DNA from 2 places in the Enterobacter sp. FW301-JW81 genome. Region 2 is predicted to be linked to the other one. Evidence: predicted binding sites of a transcription regulator. Region 2 holds the regulator's gene; the other holds the start of a gene.
What was found. The regulator Fur, encoded in region 2, represses iron uptake genes when iron is present. The targets are predictions, from matches to a motif close to ATAATAATGAGAACNACTATCAA.
Positions count from the first base shown of each region.

Region 1: a site for Fur is predicted at 6,303-6,325, ahead of AC3WOK_RS07960 (Nramp family divalent metal transporter). Genes of this name have one in related genera too.

Region 1 covers NZ_JBYTBA010000002.1:203,110-211,655, forward strand. The annotation lists gene gltX (glutamate--tRNA ligase) at 1-1,170, shown strand, start outside; gene AC3WOK_RS07930 (YfeC-like transcriptional regulator) at 1,224-1,607, opposite strand; gene AC3WOK_RS07935 (YfeC-like transcriptional regulator) at 1,609-1,971, opposite strand; tRNA gene AC3WOK_RS07940 (tRNA-Ala) at 2,189-2,264, shown strand; tRNA gene AC3WOK_RS07945 (tRNA-Ala) at 2,306-2,381, shown strand; gene AC3WOK_RS07950 (EAL domain-containing protein) at 2,595-4,784, shown strand; gene AC3WOK_RS07955 (NupC/NupG family nucleoside CNT transporter) at 4,828-6,015, opposite strand; gene AC3WOK_RS07960 (Nramp family divalent metal transporter) at 6,365-7,603, shown strand; gene AC3WOK_RS07965 (DUF2502 domain-containing protein) at 7,635-7,979, opposite strand; gene mgrA (L-glyceraldehyde 3-phosphate reductase) at 8,107-8,546, opposite strand, start outside.
Region 2 covers NZ_JBYTBA010000005.1:415,634-424,179, reverse strand. The annotation lists gene potE (putrescine-ornithine antiporter) at 1-1,268, shown strand, start outside; gene pgm (phosphoglucomutase (alpha-D-glucose-1,6-bisphosphate-dependent)) at 1,358-2,998, opposite strand; gene seqA (replication initiation negative regulator SeqA) at 3,023-3,571, opposite strand; gene ybfF (esterase) at 3,755-4,528, shown strand; gene ybfE (LexA regulated protein) at 4,657-4,944, shown strand; gene fldA (flavodoxin FldA) at 5,100-5,630, shown strand; gene fur (ferric iron uptake transcriptional regulator) at 5,921-6,367, shown strand; gene chiQ (ChiQ/YbfN family lipoprotein) at 6,475-6,804, opposite strand; gene chiP (chitoporin ChiP) at 6,852-8,249, opposite strand.

The DNA of each region.
Region 1 (8,546 bases), on a different contig from region 2:
AACGCCGTCATTGATGAGATGCTGGTCGCGGGCACGGCATATAAATGCTACTGCTCCAAAGAGCGTCTGGATGCGCTGCGTGAAGAGCAGATGGCGAACGGTGAAAAGCCGCGTTATGACGGCCGCTGCCGCCACGACCACAGCGAGCATGCTGCTGATGAGCCTTGCGTGGTGCGTTTTGCTAACCCGCAAGAGGGATCTGTGATCTTTGACGACCAGATCCGTGGCCCGATCGAGTTCAGCAACCAGGAGCTGGATGACCTGATCATCCGCCGCACCGATGGTTCCCCAACGTATAACTTCTGCGTCGTGGTTGACGACTGGGATATGGAAATTACCCACGTTGTCCGTGGTGAAGACCATATCAACAATACCCCGCGCCAGATCAACATCCTGAAGGCGCTGAATGCGCCTGTTCCGGTCTACGCGCACGTTTCGATGATCAACGGCGACGACGGCAAGAAACTGTCTAAACGTCACGGTGCGGTAAGCGTTATGCAATACCGCGATGACGGCTATCTGCCGGAAGCGCTGCTGAACTACCTGGTGCGTCTGGGCTGGGCCCACGGCGACCAGGAGATCTTCAGCCGCGAAGAGATGATCGAACTGTTCTCTCTGAGCTCAGTGAGCAAATCAGCGAGCGCGTTTAATACTGACAAGCTCCTGTGGCTGAACCACCATTACATCAATACCATGCAGCCAGAATATGTGGCGACGTACCTGCAGTGGCACATCGAACAGGCAAATATTGATACCCGCACCGGTCCTGAGCTGGCGGATCTGGTGAAACTGCTCGGCGAGCGCTGCAAAACGCTGAAAGAGATTGCTGAAAGCTGCCGCTACTTCTATGAAGAGTTTGACGAGTTCGACGCGGACGCCGCGAAGAAACACCTGCGTCCGGTTGCGCGTCAGCCGCTGGAAGTGGTGCGTGACAAACTGGTTGCCATTACGGAGTGGACCGCTGAGAATGTCCATCACGCCATTCAGGCGACGGCGGACGAGCTGGAAGTCGGCATGGGTAAAGTCGGTATGCCGCTGCGCGTTGCGGTGACCGGTGCGGGGCAGTCCCCGGCGCTGGATGTGACGGTTCATGCCATCGGCAAGTCACGCAGCGTGGCGCGCATTAACAAGGCGCTGGACTTTATTGCTGAACGCGAAAATCAGCAGTAATTAAGTCCTCGATAGGAAGAACGGCAGGGTTACCTGCCGTTTTTTTATGGGTATCATTCAGCAATATCCAGACGCGTAAGAAAACCGCGTATCCCTTCGCGTTTCAAAAAGGCTTCCAGACGCTTCTGCTCTGGCTGAGTCATACTTTCCAGGGTCTCAAGAATGCCCGGACGCAGGTTTGAAGATGGTTCGCTGTAGGAAGAGGTGACTTCAGCGAGATGGTAAACCGCCTGACGGTTTCGGATCGCCGGGAGGCTCATAATATGTTCCTTCACGCGCGCATCAACATGGATGAGCCGCGCCCGACCGCCCTTCACGCCGTTGAGTCCTTCGGTTTTCCATCCCTGCTGGCGTATCCAGCGATTAACCGTTTGCCTGGCAACGCCCAAACTTTCCGCCAGCTCTTCCGTGGTCATTTTGCTACGTAATCTTCTCATATCAGTTCTGATCGCGAATCCCTAAACGTTGCAATAATCCGGTAATCCCTTCCCGCAGCAACAGCGATGTCATCTGCTTCTGCTCTTCCGGCGTCATTTCATTGGCCAGCGTCAGGAGTAGGGTGTGAAGCGAACCGTCATGGCTGGTGCCTGCCGGCAGTTCGGACGTCTCCGTTGCACGACGTGCGCTGCGGATAAAGTCACGCACTTTTTCGTTCACATGCACCAGGCGCGCTTTCCCGCCCTGGACTCCTGGTTTTGGCGATGTAATCCAACCCTCTTTGCGTACCCATTTATTGATGGTCTGGCGGCTATAGCCAGTGAGCAGGGCTAACTCTTCTGGCGTCATTCGTTCCTTGATCATGCAATTTCCTGAATATTCGTAGGGTTAATTAACGGCCCATTTTATAGCACCGTTTTAGCTGAAAACGTGACAGGCTTAACTCATGACTGCGAGAAGGCTCGCAAAGTGATTCATTTGCATGATTTTTCGGCGATTGAACTGCGGCCGTTGATTTTGCCGTTGACACTCCGCAGCGGAATTCATATTATGCCGCCCGTCAACATGACAGCTTTACGATGGGGCTATAGCTCAGCTGGGAGAGCGCTTGCATGGCATGCAAGAGGTCAGCGGTTCGATCCCGCTTAGCTCCACCAAACTCTGAACCCAACAGAGTGCGGTCAGTAAAGTAACATGTGGGGCTATAGCTCAGCTGGGAGAGCGCTTGCATGGCATGCAAGAGGTCAGCGGTTCGATCCCGCTTAGCTCCACCAAAATTGTAAACCCTCGTCGAAAGACGAGGGTTTTTTTATCTGTTTGTAACACCCGTCCCCATTTTTTGTTATCAAAAAGAAGATATTCCTGTACCTCACCTCAATCGATATCAATAAAGCAGTCTATAAATAGACTTGAACTTGATTCGCGCAATTAATAAACCTATTATCCATCCGGTCAATGATTCCCCCGGAAAATAACGCCCCTGATTAATGAATAGAAAAACTTACAATAATGTAAAGATATTTATGATTGCCCTGGCACTTTGCCTGATTGCGGTACCCATCTCCCGTTATCTCTCTCCCCGCGCAATTGTAAATGGTCACGACGTTTATTTAGCATGGTTACCGCTAAGCGTTATGCTGGCGGTAATTCTGCTATTTGGACGCAGGGCCATTCTTCCCATTTTGTTAGGTTTTAGTGTCACTAATTTATTTTATGTTAATTTAGCACCGCTACAATATACAGTATTACTGTTTTGTCAGACCTTTGCATTGTTCGCGGCGTGCGGCCTTCTGCGCCTCATGCTGGGCAAGCGTTGGCGTTACTGCATCCCCAACAAGCACATCGGTTTACGTATATTCTGGCTCGGTTTTATCGTACCAATAGGTATTAAGCTGTCGATGTATATGGCGGGCTATTTGTTTGATTTTCCGGTGACTATTTCCACATTTTTCGGCGAAGGAACGGTAATTTATAACGTTGTGGATATACAAAGCCTGATATGCGCGGCGCTGATTTTTACCATGATGTTCTATTACCCATTAAGAATGATAATTAATCCTCGTTACGCGATGAACTTCTGGCGGCGAAGCGTGAAGCCCGTGTTTTTCCACAAGAATTCATTATATATTTTTGTCTGGCTGATGCTTTTAAGTTTCATTCTCGTCATTTTATGTGGTCCATTTGAATCACCCGTCATTGCGGGCTATTTGATGCCGCTGATTTTTATTCTTTTTACCTTAGCGATAAGTCGCCTGACCTATGCGCTTATCTCTCTGCTGTGGGCCGCATCTGCACTCCTGCTGTTGTCCTACAACTACAACTTTCTTAACGGGGTGGAATCGGGCCATTCGCTCTCCTTTATCCTCTCCGTACTTATCTCTTTCGCCATCTGTTTGCTTTACATGTCGCGAATTTACCAGCGCAGCGAGTGGCTGAAGCGGGGATGGCAGAACAGGGCGCTCACCGATCCGCTGACCGGTTTGCCCAATATTCGCGCGCTGGAGGATCATCTTGAGATTCACCCGGATGCAAAAGTAAGTATTCTGCGTATGGATAACCTGGAGTTTTTGAGCCGCCACTACGGGATCCTCATGCGGGTCCATTGCAAACGAACTATTGCCGCGTCGCTCCAGCCGCTTCTGCAAAAAGATGAAGCGCTCTTCCAGCTTCCGGGAAGCGAGCTGGTGCTGGTATTACTGGGGCCGGGAATCGCTGAACGTCTCCAGCATATGGTCGATCGACTGAACAGCCGCAAGATTTTCTGGAACAATACCGGGCTGGATATCGAGTTTGGCGCGTCCTGGGGAATGGTTGAAAACGGTGAAAAGCTGCACCACACGCTGGGGCAACTGAGCTGGCTGGCTGAGCAATCCTGCGGCGAGCACAACGTTCTTGCGCTCACGAATAGCCTCGAAGCGGCATCAGGACAAACGACAGAGCGCGTGCTGATGCTGGCGCGGATTAAGCATGCCCTGGAGGCCGGTCAGTTCCATTTATACGCACAGCCCATCCAGAAGGCCGACGGCAGCGGTTACTACGAAATCCTGACGCGTATGGAAAGCGAGGGAGAGATGATTACCCCCGATCGCTTTATTCCGCTGATTGCCCAGTTCAACCTGAGCCACCGGTTCGATATGTACGTCATGGAAAAATTACTGGCGTGGCTGCGCGATCATCCTGCGACGCAGGCCGGTGCCCGCTTCTCCGTCAATTTGATGCCGCTAACGCTGATGCAAAAAGAGGTCGCTGGCGAGATTTGCGCGCTCTTTGAGCAGTACGGTATCGCGCCTCAGGCCGTCGTTCTTGAAATCACCGAGGAGCAGGCCTTCTCTAATTCAGGAAGCAGTATCAGCAATCTCCAGCAACTGCGGGATTACGGTTTCCGGATTGCCATTGATGATTTTGGTACGGGCTACGCGAACTATGAGCGCCTCAGACGCCTGCAGGCGGACATCATTAAAATTGACGGCTGCTTTGTGAAAGACATTTGTACCGATGACATGGATGCGATGATCGTGCAATCAATGTGTAATCTGGCGAAGACAAAATCGCTGTGCGTAGTTGCTGAATATGTAGAAACACCGGCGCAGCGCGAGATGCTGCTCCGCTTTGGTGTGGACTACCTGCAGGGGTATCTGATAGGCAAACCCAAACCGCTGGAAGAATTACGGGCATAAAAAAACCGGGAGCCAGGCTCCCGGTTTTTTTTAACGGTAAACGTTACAGAACCAGTGCCGCGATAGAAGCAGACAGGACGCTCACCAGGGTAGAACCGTAAACCAGTTTCAGGCCAAAGCGAGAAACCACGTTACCCTGTTCTTCGTTCAGACCTTTAATCGCACCGGCGATGATACCGATGGACGAGAAGTTCGCGAAGGAGACCAGGAACACGGACAGAATGCCTTCCGCGCGCGGAGAAAGCGTGCTGGCGATTTTCTGCAGATCCATCATCGCAACGAATTCGTTAGAAACCAGTTTGGTCGCCATGATACTGCCCACCTGCAGCGCTTCGTGAGCCGGAACACCCATCACCCATGCAACAGGGTAGAAGATGTAGCCCAGAATACCCTGGAAGGAGATACCCAGCACCGCAGCGAACAGGGCGTTCAGCGCAGAAATCAGCGCAATGAAGCCGATCAGCATAGCGGCAACGATAACCGCCACTTTGAAACCGGCCAGGATGTATTCACCCAGCATTTCGAAGAAGCTCTGGCCTTCATGCAGGTTGGACATCTGGATGTTTTCTTCGCTGGCGTCAACGCGGTACGGGTTGATCAGCGACAGCACGATAAAGGTGCTGAACATGTTCAGAACCAGCGCAGCAACAACATACTTCGGCTCCAGCATGGTCATATACGCGCCCACGATAGACATGGAAACGGTAGACATTGCGGTTGCTGCCATGGTGTACATGCGGTTGCGGGACATTTTGCCGAGAATATCTTTATACGCGATGAAGTTCTCAGACTGACCGAGGATCAGGGAACTTACGGCGTTGAATGATTCCAGCTTACCCATGCCGTTCACTTTGGATAACAGGAAACCAATTCCACGAATAACGAACGGCAGAACGCGGATGTGCTGCAGAATACCGATAAGCGCGGAGATAAAGACGATTGGGCACAGAACCTTCAGGAAGAAGAACGCCAGACCTTCGTCGTTCATTTTACCGAAGACAAAGTTCGTCCCTTCGTTGGCGAATCCGAGCAGTTTTTCGAACATTTCGGAGAAGCCTTTCACGAAGCCGAGGCCGACGTTGGAGTTCAGGAAGAACCACGCAAGTAAAACTTCAATGACCAGCAGCTGGACAACATAACGAATACGAATTTTTTTGCGGTCTGTGCTGACCAGCAATGCAAGTGCAGTAACGACAACAAGTGCCAGGACAAAATGAAGGACGCGGTCCATATTTGCTCCAAATATGAGGCAGGTTTAATTTTCGTGCACATTCTATGTAACAAGCGAAAAGAAAACGAGATCAAGGACACACTATAGTTACATCCTGTGACGAGTCTCAAAAATAGTGATCCACAATACATTTTTGTTATGTTAGGTAAATGAGTGAAAAGTTAAGTTTGTGTGCTAGTCTTCACAAAAGAGCGCGCGATTTCGCTTTCTGTTAAATCGCCCCCGCTTACCCGCCCGTCTATCGTTCACAGCTATCAGAGAAATCACTGTAAACTTCGCAAATGATCTTGATAATCATTCTCATTTTGATAGCATTAAACATAGCAAAGGCTATATTTCAGAGGCAGAAATGACAAACAGTCGCGTAGAGGGTAGCAGTAGCAGAGCAGCGCGCAAGTTGCGGTTCGCATTAATGGGACCTGCGTTCATCGCTGCTATTGGCTATATCGATCCAGGTAACTTTGCGACCAACATTCAGGCCGGGGCCAGCTTCGGCTATAAGCTGCTGTGGGTGGTTGTCTGGGCTAACCTGATGGCAATGCTGATTCAGATGCTCTCCGCAAAGCTGGGGATTGCCACCGGTAAAAACCTGGCGGAGCAAATTCGCGACCATTATCCGCGTCCGGCCGTCTGGCTCTACTGGGTTCAGGCGGAAATCATCGCCATGGCAACGGACCTCGCTGAATTTATCGGCGCGGCGATCGGCTTTAAGCTGATTCTGGGCGTGTCGCTGTTGCAGGGGGCGGTACTGACCGGGATTGCCACATTCCTGATCCTGATGCTGCAGCGTCGCGGTCAAAAACCGCTGGAGAAGGTCATCGGTGGTCTGCTGCTGTTTGTCGCGGCGGCCTACATCGTCGAGCTGATTTTCTCCCAACCGAATCTGGCGCAGCTCGGTAAAGGGATGGTGATCCCAAGCCTGCCAACCTCGGAAGCGGTGTTCCTGGCCGCCGGGGTGTTGGGGGCGACCATCATGCCGCATGTGATTTACCTGCACTCCTCCCTGACCCAGCATCTCCACGGTGGGACGCGTAAAGAACGTTATTCCGCAACCAAGTGGGATGTGGCTATCGCCATGACCATCGCGGGGTTTGTGAATCTGGCGATGATGGCTACCGCAGCCGCCGCTTTCCACTTTAACGGCCATACCGGCATCGCCGATCTTGACCAGGCTTATCTCACGCTGGAGCCGCTGCTGAGCCATGCAGCCGCCACGATATTTGGTTTGAGCCTGGTGGCCGCCGGTCTGTCTTCGACGGTGGTGGGCACGCTGGCAGGCCAGGTGGTGATGCAGGGATTTGTCCGGTTCCATATTCCGCTGTGGGTGCGTCGCTCCGTCACCATGCTGCCGTCATTTATCGTGATTCTGATGGGGCTCGATCCCACACGAATTCTGGTTATGAGCCAGGTATTGCTGAGCTTTGGTATCGCGCTGGCGCTGGTGCCGCTGCTGATCTTTACCAGCAACAAAACCCTGATGGGCGAGCTGGTCAACTCAACGCTGGTAAAACGGGCCGGATGGGCCATTGTGGTGGTGGTGGTGGCATTGAACCTGTGGCTGTTGATTGGAACCGCGCTGGGGCTTTAACAAAAAAAGGCGCCGCGGGGCGCCTTTTTGATTAGTGATGATGGCCGTGACCATGGCCTTTGCCGTGACCCCAGCCGCCGCGGCGGTCGTCACGATCGTTCCAGCCTTCACGGTAACCGCGCTCATACGCTTTGTCTTTATACCAGCCACGGTGTCTGCCGTTATCATGTTTCCACCAGCGATCGCCGCGCCACTCATAGTGACGATGCCAGTAGTCACGGTCGCGCCAGTAGCCACCGTCCCAGTATCTGCCGTAGTCGTCACGATCGCCAATTTGTAATTTTACTGATGGCAACAGGGTGATTTCGCCCGCAGTGGCGATCAGCGGGGCTGATGAAGCCAGTAATACCGCTGCAAGAATCAGTGACCTGAACATACTCTTTCTCCTTCACGATCGGGGCCTTTGATGGGCCTGTTAACGCAATATTACGAGTTGGTAAAGGCTCGTTTCATCGCCTCAACTCCGAATTCCTGAGTGAGAGCACTTTTTGCTAAAAGTGATTTTATTTTGAGCCGCTCAGGATGGCTTCAATACGGGCCAGCTCTTCGGCGGAGAAATGGCGGTTTTCCAGCATACCCGCGGCATCGTCAATCTGGGCGACTTTGCTCGCGCCAATCAGTACAGACGTCACCGATTCGTGGCGTAATATCCAGGCCAGCGCCATCTGCGACAGCTTCTGGCCTCTGCCTTCCGCCAGCGCGTTAAGTTGTCTTACCTTCTCCAGCTTCTCTTCGGTAATCTGCTCCGGATTGAGGAACTTACTGCCGCTTGCCGCGCGGGAGTCTGCGGGAATGCCGTCCAGATAGCGGTTGGTCAGTTGTCCCCCGGCCAGCGGCGAGAAGGGAATACAGCCAACCCCTTTTTCCTGCAATACGTCCAGCAATCCCGCTTCCGGTGCACGCTCAAACATGGAGTATTTCGGCTGGTGGATCAGGCAGGGGG
Region 2 (8,546 bases):
CCATGGTGAACATGATGGGTTCCGGGATCATCATGCTGCCCACCAAGCTTGCCGAAGTGGGAACCATTTCGATTATTTCCTGGCTGGTGACCGCCGTAGGTTCAATGGCGCTGGCGTGGGCATTTGCCAAGTGCGGGATGTTCAGCCGCAAGTCAGGCGGAATGGGGGGCTATGCGGAGTATGCCTTTGGCAAGTCGGGCAACTTTATGGCCAACTATACCTACGGCGTGTCGCTGCTGATTGCTAACGTGGCGATTGCCATCTCCGCCGTGGGTTACGGCACGGAGCTGTTTGGTGCCACGCTCAGCCCGGTACAGATTGGTTTAGCCACCATCGGCGTGCTGTGGATCTGCACCGTGGCCAACTTTGGCGGCGCGCGCATCACCGGACAGCTGAGTAGCATCACCGTCTGGGGCGTGATTATCCCGGTTGTGGGTTTGTGCATCATCGGCTGGTTCTGGTTCAGCCCGACCTTGTACGCGAACTCCTGGAACCCGCACCATGTGCCGTTCTTTACCGCTGTCGGGTCCTCCATCGCCATGACGCTGTGGGCCTTCCTCGGTCTGGAATCAGCCTGTGCAAACGCGGAAGTGGTAGAGAACCCGGAAAAGAACGTCCCGATTGCCGTTCTGGGCGGAACGCTGGGCGCGGCGGTGATCTATATCATCTCGACTAACGTTATTGCCGGCATCGTACCGAACATGGATTTGGCTAACTCAACGGCACCGTTCGGGCTGGCCTTCGCGCAGATGTTCACCCCGGAAGTCGGAAAAGTGATCATGGGGCTGATGGTTATGTCCTGCTGCGGTTCGCTCCTCGGCTGGCAGTTCACCATCGCGCAGGTTTTCAAATCTTCGGCTGATGAAGGTTACTTCCCGAAAATCTTCTCCCGCGTGACCAAAGCCGATGCGCCGGTGCAGGGCATGTTGGCCATTGTCATCTTCCAGAGCGGATTGTCACTGATGACCATTAGCCCGTCGCTGAACAGCCAGTTCAACGTGCTGGTCAACCTGGCGGTAGTGACGAATATCATTCCGTATATTCTGTCGATGGCGGCGCTGGTGATTATTCAGAAAGTCGCGAAGGTGGATCCACGCAAGGCGCGTGCGGCGAATATCGTGGCGCTGATTGGGGCGATTTACAGCTTCTATGCGCTCTACTCATCCGGCCAGGAGGCGATGCTGTATGGCGCGATGGTGACCTTTATGGGCTGGACGCTGTACGGTCTGGTATCGCCGAGATTTGAATTGAAGAATAAGCATAGTTAAAAAAAGCCCGGTGGCGCTAGCGCTTACCGGGCCTACGATCGCTGTTGTAGGCCGGGCAAACGCAGTGCCGCCCGGCACACAAACCGCACTTACGCGTTTTTCAGCACTTCGCTGACAATCTCTACCGCTTCTTTCTCAATCTGCTGACGATGCTCAGCGCCGAGGAAGCTTTCGCAATAGATTTTATACGCATCTTCCGTACCGGATGGACGCGCAGCGAACCAGCCGTTGTCGGTCATCACTTTCAGACCGCCAATGGATGCGCCGTTGCCCGGTGCCGCCGTCAGACGCGCGGTGATCGGGTCACCCGCCAGGGTGCTTGCGCTGACCATTTCCGGAGAGAGTTTGGACAGGGCCGCTTTCTGGGCTGACGTCGCGCTAGCCTGAATACGGTTATAGCTTGGCGCACCAAAACGCTCCGCCAGCTCGTTGTAATGTTCCTGCGGGTTCTTACCGGTGACCGCGGTGATCTCCGCCGCCAGCAGGCACATGATGATGCCGTCTTTATCGGTTGACCACGGCGTGCCGTCGAAGCGCAGGAATGACGCACCGGCGCTCTCTTCACCACCGAAGCCGAAGCTGCCGTCGTGCAGACCGTCAACAAACCATTTAAAGCCAACCGGCACTTCCACCAGCTTGCGACCCAGCGCGTCGACCACGCGGTCGATCATCGCGGAGGAAACCAGCGTTTTACCGACAGCCACCTCTTTGCCCCACTGCGGACGGTGCTGGAACAGGTAGTTAATCGCGACGGCCAGATAGTGGTTCGGGTTCATCAGCCCGGCAGGAGTGACGATACCGTGACGGTCATAATCCGGGTCGTTAGCAAACGCCAGGTCGAATTTATCGCGCAGCGCCAGCAGGCCCGCCATGGCGCACTCGGAGGAGCAGTCCATACGGATCGCGCCGTCTTTATCGAGGTGCATAAAGCGGAAGGTCTGATCGACGTGATCGTTCACGATGGTCAGATTCAGCTTGTAATGCTCGGCGATACGTTTCCAGTATTCAATACCGGAGCCGCCCAGCGGATCCACACCCAGCTTCAGGCCGGCTTTCTGAATCGCCGCCATATCGACGATATCCGCCAGCCCTTCCACGAAAGGCTGAACCAGATCCTGCTCTTTCACGTGGCCGGACGCCATGGCGGCATCCAGGGAGATGCGCTTCACGCCTTTCAGATCGTCAGCCAGCAGGGCATTTGCACGGTCTTCCACCACTTTGGTGACGTTGGTGTCTGCCGGGCCACCGTTAGGTGGGTTGTATTTGATGCCGCCGTCTTCCGGTGGGTTATGGGACGGCGTGATAACGATCCCGTCAGCCAGCGCGCCACCTTTTTTATTGTGCACAAGAATAGCGTTCGACACCGCAGGCGTTGGGGTGAAACCGTTGTTCTCCTGAACAATCACATCAACGCCGTTTGCGGCCAGCACTTCCACAACAGAGATGAACGCCGGTTCAGACAGCGCATGGGTGTCTTTGCCCACGTAGCATGGACCGGTAACGCCGTTTTTAGCGCGCTCTTCCGCAATGGCCTGAGCAATGGCCAGAATGTGCGGTTCGTTAAAGCTGTGGCGCGCCGCGCTGCCGCGGTGACCAGATGTACCAAACTTCACTGCGTGTTCTGCGTTGCCCACGACCGGTTTCAGCACGTAATACTGCGCGGTCAGCTGAGCGACGTTAATCAAATCGCTTTGTTGTGCAGGTTGGCCTGCACGGCTGTGATTTGCCATTACCGGGTCCTTCTGATGCAAGGGTTAAATTGTACCGCAAACCTTTTCAATCAATTCCGCCGGGAACTGCATGGACTGCATGATATGTTCAACCATGCTGCACTTGCGGCCCGTATTGGTATTGGTGATCACCCAGTACGGGGTGCCTGGGACATGTTTAGGTTTGGTTTGGTTGCCATTTTGCAGCAGCGTCTGCTCGTCACCCGCGAAATAGACGCGAGTACGACCGTGCAGCGACTCGGTCGCTTCAGCAAACGCCTTGTTATCCAGTGAATAAAGTGTAGACAGCACCAGCATAAAGCGGTTAACCGCCTTTTTCTGCTCCGCATATTCATCGGACAGCAGCAGCTCGCGCATCGCGCGCACTTTATCTTTTGCCGGTGTCACGGCAGGTTTTGCCTGTGCAACAACGCTCGGCTGAGACACGACATCTTTGGTGACTGGGGTAGCAGGCTGTGAAGCGGCGGAAATTTTAAGCATGCGCCGTAAAATGTCGGACGCGCTCTCCCCGATATGCCGCGTCTGGCTGGCAATATACTGATAGAGTTCGTCATCAACTTCGATTGTTTTCATCTTAATCCAGTGCGATTTCTTATCTGAATACAAGTCATTGGGATTATAGGGTCAAATCCCAACAGCGGATAGCGTCAAACCTGGTTGGCAGCAAAAGTCAGATTAAACTGGAACCTTGCAGCCGGGCGGCAGAATGGTCAACATGATACCCTAACCTGACATACGTAAAAAAAGAACTTTGCCATGAAATTGAATACCCGAGCGCAAACTGCACAATCGCCGAACAATAATTCTCCCATCGTACTGGTTCACGGGCTTTTTGGCAGCCTGGATAACCTGGGCGTGCTGGCGCGCGATCTGGTTACCGATCACGATATTTTACAGGTCGATATGCGCAATCACGGTCTTTCCGGGCGTTCAGACGAGATGACCTATGCCGCGATGGCACAGGATCTGCTGGATACGCTGGACGCCAACGGCCTGCAGAAGGTGACGCTCATCGGGCATTCAATGGGCGGCAAAGCGGTGATGGCCCTGACGGCGCTTGCGCCGGAGCGTATTAACGGCCTGGTGGTAATTGATGTTGCGCCCGTGGATTATGACGTCCGCCGACACGACGAGATTTTTGCCGCCATCAATGCGGTTACTGAAGCGGGTGTCGCGACCCGCCAGCAGGCGGCTGCGGTCATGCGTGACCATCTTGATGAAGAAGGCGTTGTGCAATTCCTGCTGAAGTCATTTGTTGACGGACAATGGCGTTTTAACGTGCCGGTGCTCTGGGAGCAGTACAACAATATCGTTGGCTGGGAAACGGTACCTGCCTGGCCACACCCTACCCTCTTCATTCGTGGCGGTAACTCTCCTTATATTACCGACGCGTACCGCGACACCTTGCTGGCACAATTCCCGCAGGCGCGCGCCCACGTGATTGCCGGGGCCGGACACTGGGTTCACGCAGAAAAACCTGACGCCGTGCTGCGCGCCATTCGCCGCTATCTCGCTGATACTGCGAATTGATTAAAAAGAGAGCGACTGGAAGGCTGCGGGCTTCCAGTCGTTGGCGTGCCGTTTTTGGTGATGTATGATGGCGCGCTTATCGCCCGGGCATTAGCAGGGCGGCGTGTTTCCCCCGAAGTCTCAGAATCATGGCCAAAGAACAAACGGACCGTACGACACTAGATCTGTTCGCGAATGAACGTCGACCGGGACGACCCAAGACGAATCCGCTTTCGCGCGATGAACAGCTGCGTATCAATAAACGCAACCAGCTTAAACGCGATAAAAATCGTGGGCTTAAGCGTGTCGAACTGAAGCTTAACGCCGACGCCGTCGATGCGCTTAACGAGCTGGCTGACGCGCGAAATATCAGCCGCAGCGAGCTCATTGAAGAGATGTTGATCGCCCAGCTTGAGACGTTACGCAGCCAGGCATAAGTCTGAAAATCCCCTTTATCGCCCTTTTCATGTAGCACGGAGTGCAGTCCTGCGCGATAGCTGTTTCCGCAGGGTTGCCAGTTCTGCTATTATTGCCCTTATCCGTGGCCGAATTGCGCCACCATACTATTAAGTTTCAAGAGGTTATTTTACTCATGGCAATCATCGGCATTTTCTTTGGCAGTGATACCGGCAATACCGAAAATATCGCAAAAAACATTCAAAAACAGCTCGGTAAAGACGTTGCTGATGTGCATGACATCGCCAAGAGCAGCAAAGAAGATCTCGAAGGCTATGACATTCTTCTGCTGGGTATTCCAACGTGGTACTACGGTGAAGCCCAGTGCGACTGGGATGATTTCTTCCCGACGCTGGAAGAAGTCGACTTCAACGGTAAGCTGGTCGCCCTGTTTGGCTGCGGCGATCAGGAAGACTACGCCGAGTACTTCTGTGACGCGCTGGGGACTATCCGCGACATCATTGAGCCGAATGGCGCAGTGATCGTTGGCCACTGGCCAACTGCCGGTTACCACTTCGAAGCGTCTAAAGGCCTGGCCGATGACGATCATTTCGTGGGTCTGGCCATTGACGAAGACCGCCAGCCAGAGCTGACGGCAGAGCGCGTTGAGAAATGGGTTAAGCAGATCCGTGAGGAACTGCACCTGGACGATATTCTTAACGCCTGATTTTTATCGCGGCGCAGCGGCGGCTGCGCCCGTGCTCCAGGTCAAACCGATTAAATTAATCGCTACAATCTTTTAACTTTTTCGCCCAGACCTGTACAATGTCTCCCTGATAAACGTGGTTTTCCATTGAGCAAGTTTGTTGGTGATACCACGTTTTTATAAGCATATTTTGCCTGAGACTTGCAGTTTTCATTTAGCCATGGCAGTTCTATAATGAGACGCATTATCCCGGGTGCATTTTCTGTCACTTCCTACAGAAGTGAATCGTTTAGCAACAGGACAGATTCCGCATGACTGACAACAATACCGCATTAAAGAAGGCTGGCCTGAAAGTTACGCTTCCTCGGTTAAAAATCCTCGAAGTGCTTCAGGGTCCAGACAATCACCATGTCAGTGCGGAAGACCTCTATAAACGTCTTATCGACATGGGTGAAGAGATTGGGCTGGCTACCGTCTATCGCGTGCTGAACCAGTTTGATGACGCGGGCATTGTTACCCGTCATAATTTCGAAGGTGGTAAATCTGTTTTCGAACTGACCCAGCAGCAGCACCACGATCACCTGATCTGCCTCGATTGCGGCAAGGTCATTGAATTTAGCGATGATTCCATTGAATCACGCCAGCGTGAAATCGCCGCGCGTCATGGCATCCGCCTGACCAACCACAGCCTGTACCTTTACGGTCACTGCGCTGAAGGCGACTGCCGCGAAGATGACCACGCGCACGACGCAAAATAATCAGTCTTCATACTCTGAGCCAGCCGCAAGGTTGGCTTTTTTTTCGCCTGTTTTCAGGTATAAAAAAGCCCGGTAAGCATAGCGCCACCGGGCATGGTAACAGCAGGTTAGTTACTGTTATTGCTGCGGATCTCTTTCCAGATCTGGTCGCAACGCTTCGCCACTTCCTGATCGTTACCGGTTTTACGCGCCTGGATACAGGCCTGGTAATCCATCACGCGAACATTTTCCTGCGTTGCGAACTGCTCATGCGCCTTCTCTTTTTTCAGCACATTCAACACGCTCTGGCAGGCCTGAATTTTCTCCGGCGAGCCTTCAGCGGTATTGATGCACGCGCTATAGGCCTCCTTCAGCCGGGAATCTTCTTTAGGCGCCTGGCTCTGAGAACACGCCACCAGCCCCGACGCCAGCAGCGCGACAATTACGATTTTTTTCATCATGTGCAGTCTCCGGTCCGGCGGGCGCTAACCCGCCGGACGATTCATCAGAAGATGGTGAACGGTGCGATAACCATGAATTTCACGTCACGTTCATCCTGGAAGATGTTGCCGTAACCGCCCGCATAGCTCGGGATATCGGAGTGGTTGTCATACTGGGTGAAGTGCAGTTTGAACATCGTGCCTTTCGCGCGGCCATCCTGCAGGGTATAGATAGCATCCAGGCTGTAGGAGGACTCTTTCAGGCGATAGTTTGGATCGTAATAGGCGTCCGGTGTTGCCATATCGGCAGGTTTTGCATCCCAGGCGTAAGCGTAAGAGGCACCCACGGCCCAGCCAGGCAGATTCCAGTTTTTGAGGTCATACATTGCGCCGAAGAAGACCGCTTTCTCGCCGTCGGCGTTGAAGTCGGAACGGTTATCCCACCAGATATCAAGACGGCCGTTGGACGATGCATAGGTCGGGGTCATACGCTGCAGGAAGTACCCCTGCTGCCCTTCCGCCTTCACCCACGTGCCTTCCAGGCGCAAATCAACCTGACCGACCTTGTAGCCAAAGGTCAACGCCTGCAACCACGCGGTACCGTCATAAATATCATTGACGCCACCGTTGCTGACCTTGTCGCGCGTGCCGTAGAACTGGTAGCTGGTGCTCAGCGGGCTACCCGCAACATCAAACTTATAGCTGGCCTTGGCAAAATACTGATCGACATAACCTTGCGCCTGGCCAAATGCGGCTTCGAGAACCAGATCGTTTTTGAAGTCGTATTTCGCACCCAGCGAGTGCAGATAATCTACTTTGGTTTTCTTATCGTTCTGGTAGAACTTGTCCATTTCGATGTGCCATGGTGCTTTATACTCGTTGGTCCACATATAAGAGAAGCTCAACGCACCCGCATCACCGTAGTCAAAGTTCGCCCCGGCTTCTGCCCCCTGATAGGTACCCGGCATAAAGCTCCAGTGCGGTGCTAACAGCGTCTGGCCGGTTGGCTGAATATAGCCACCGCGCGCCCATACCGGGCCGTATTTAAATTTCGCTGCGGCCTTATAAAGGCTGATTCCGCTCTTATCCCCGGACCAGTCTTCTTTATAAGCTTTGTTGCTGGAGGAGAAGGCAATTTCGTTCGGGTGGCCGCTGTCGCCGTTTTCCGCCATTTCGATTGCGGTGAACGCAGCAATATCCAGACCGAACATATCCGCGGCATAACCCGACTGGAAGTCCAGGTTGGCGTTCCAGGTGGAGTGAGAAAGGTTAGTTTTGTATTTGTCTTCAGTGACGTCTTTACGGTCACGTTCACGCTGCCAGTAATAAATACCGCCCGTGAGGGTAGAATCTTCGATGAAACCCGCGGCTTTCGCCTCTGGTGTAACGACCAGGCCCGACATTGCTGTCACACCGGCAATAGCCAGCGCCAGCGCACTACGTTTGCCACTGAACGTACGCATAGATTATTCCTCTTTGACGAATTAAAACGCCTGAAACGGCGAAAATAAAAAAGACCAAATGGTCAGGGGTAGTTATAAATACCCTCGAATTAACTACCGTCTTTAGGTTATTTTTCGCGACGCGAATTATCAATGCTTTTCAGCGGACAAAAGTCAGGATTATGACGAAGTGCACATAATTGGTAGTGCTTTGTAACATTTACCGGAGGGCGAGATTTGGCGGGGCAAGCCATTAAATTTCAGAGGGTAAGATCGTTAATTGCTGTTACTTTTTACAAATTGCGTATTGATGATAAA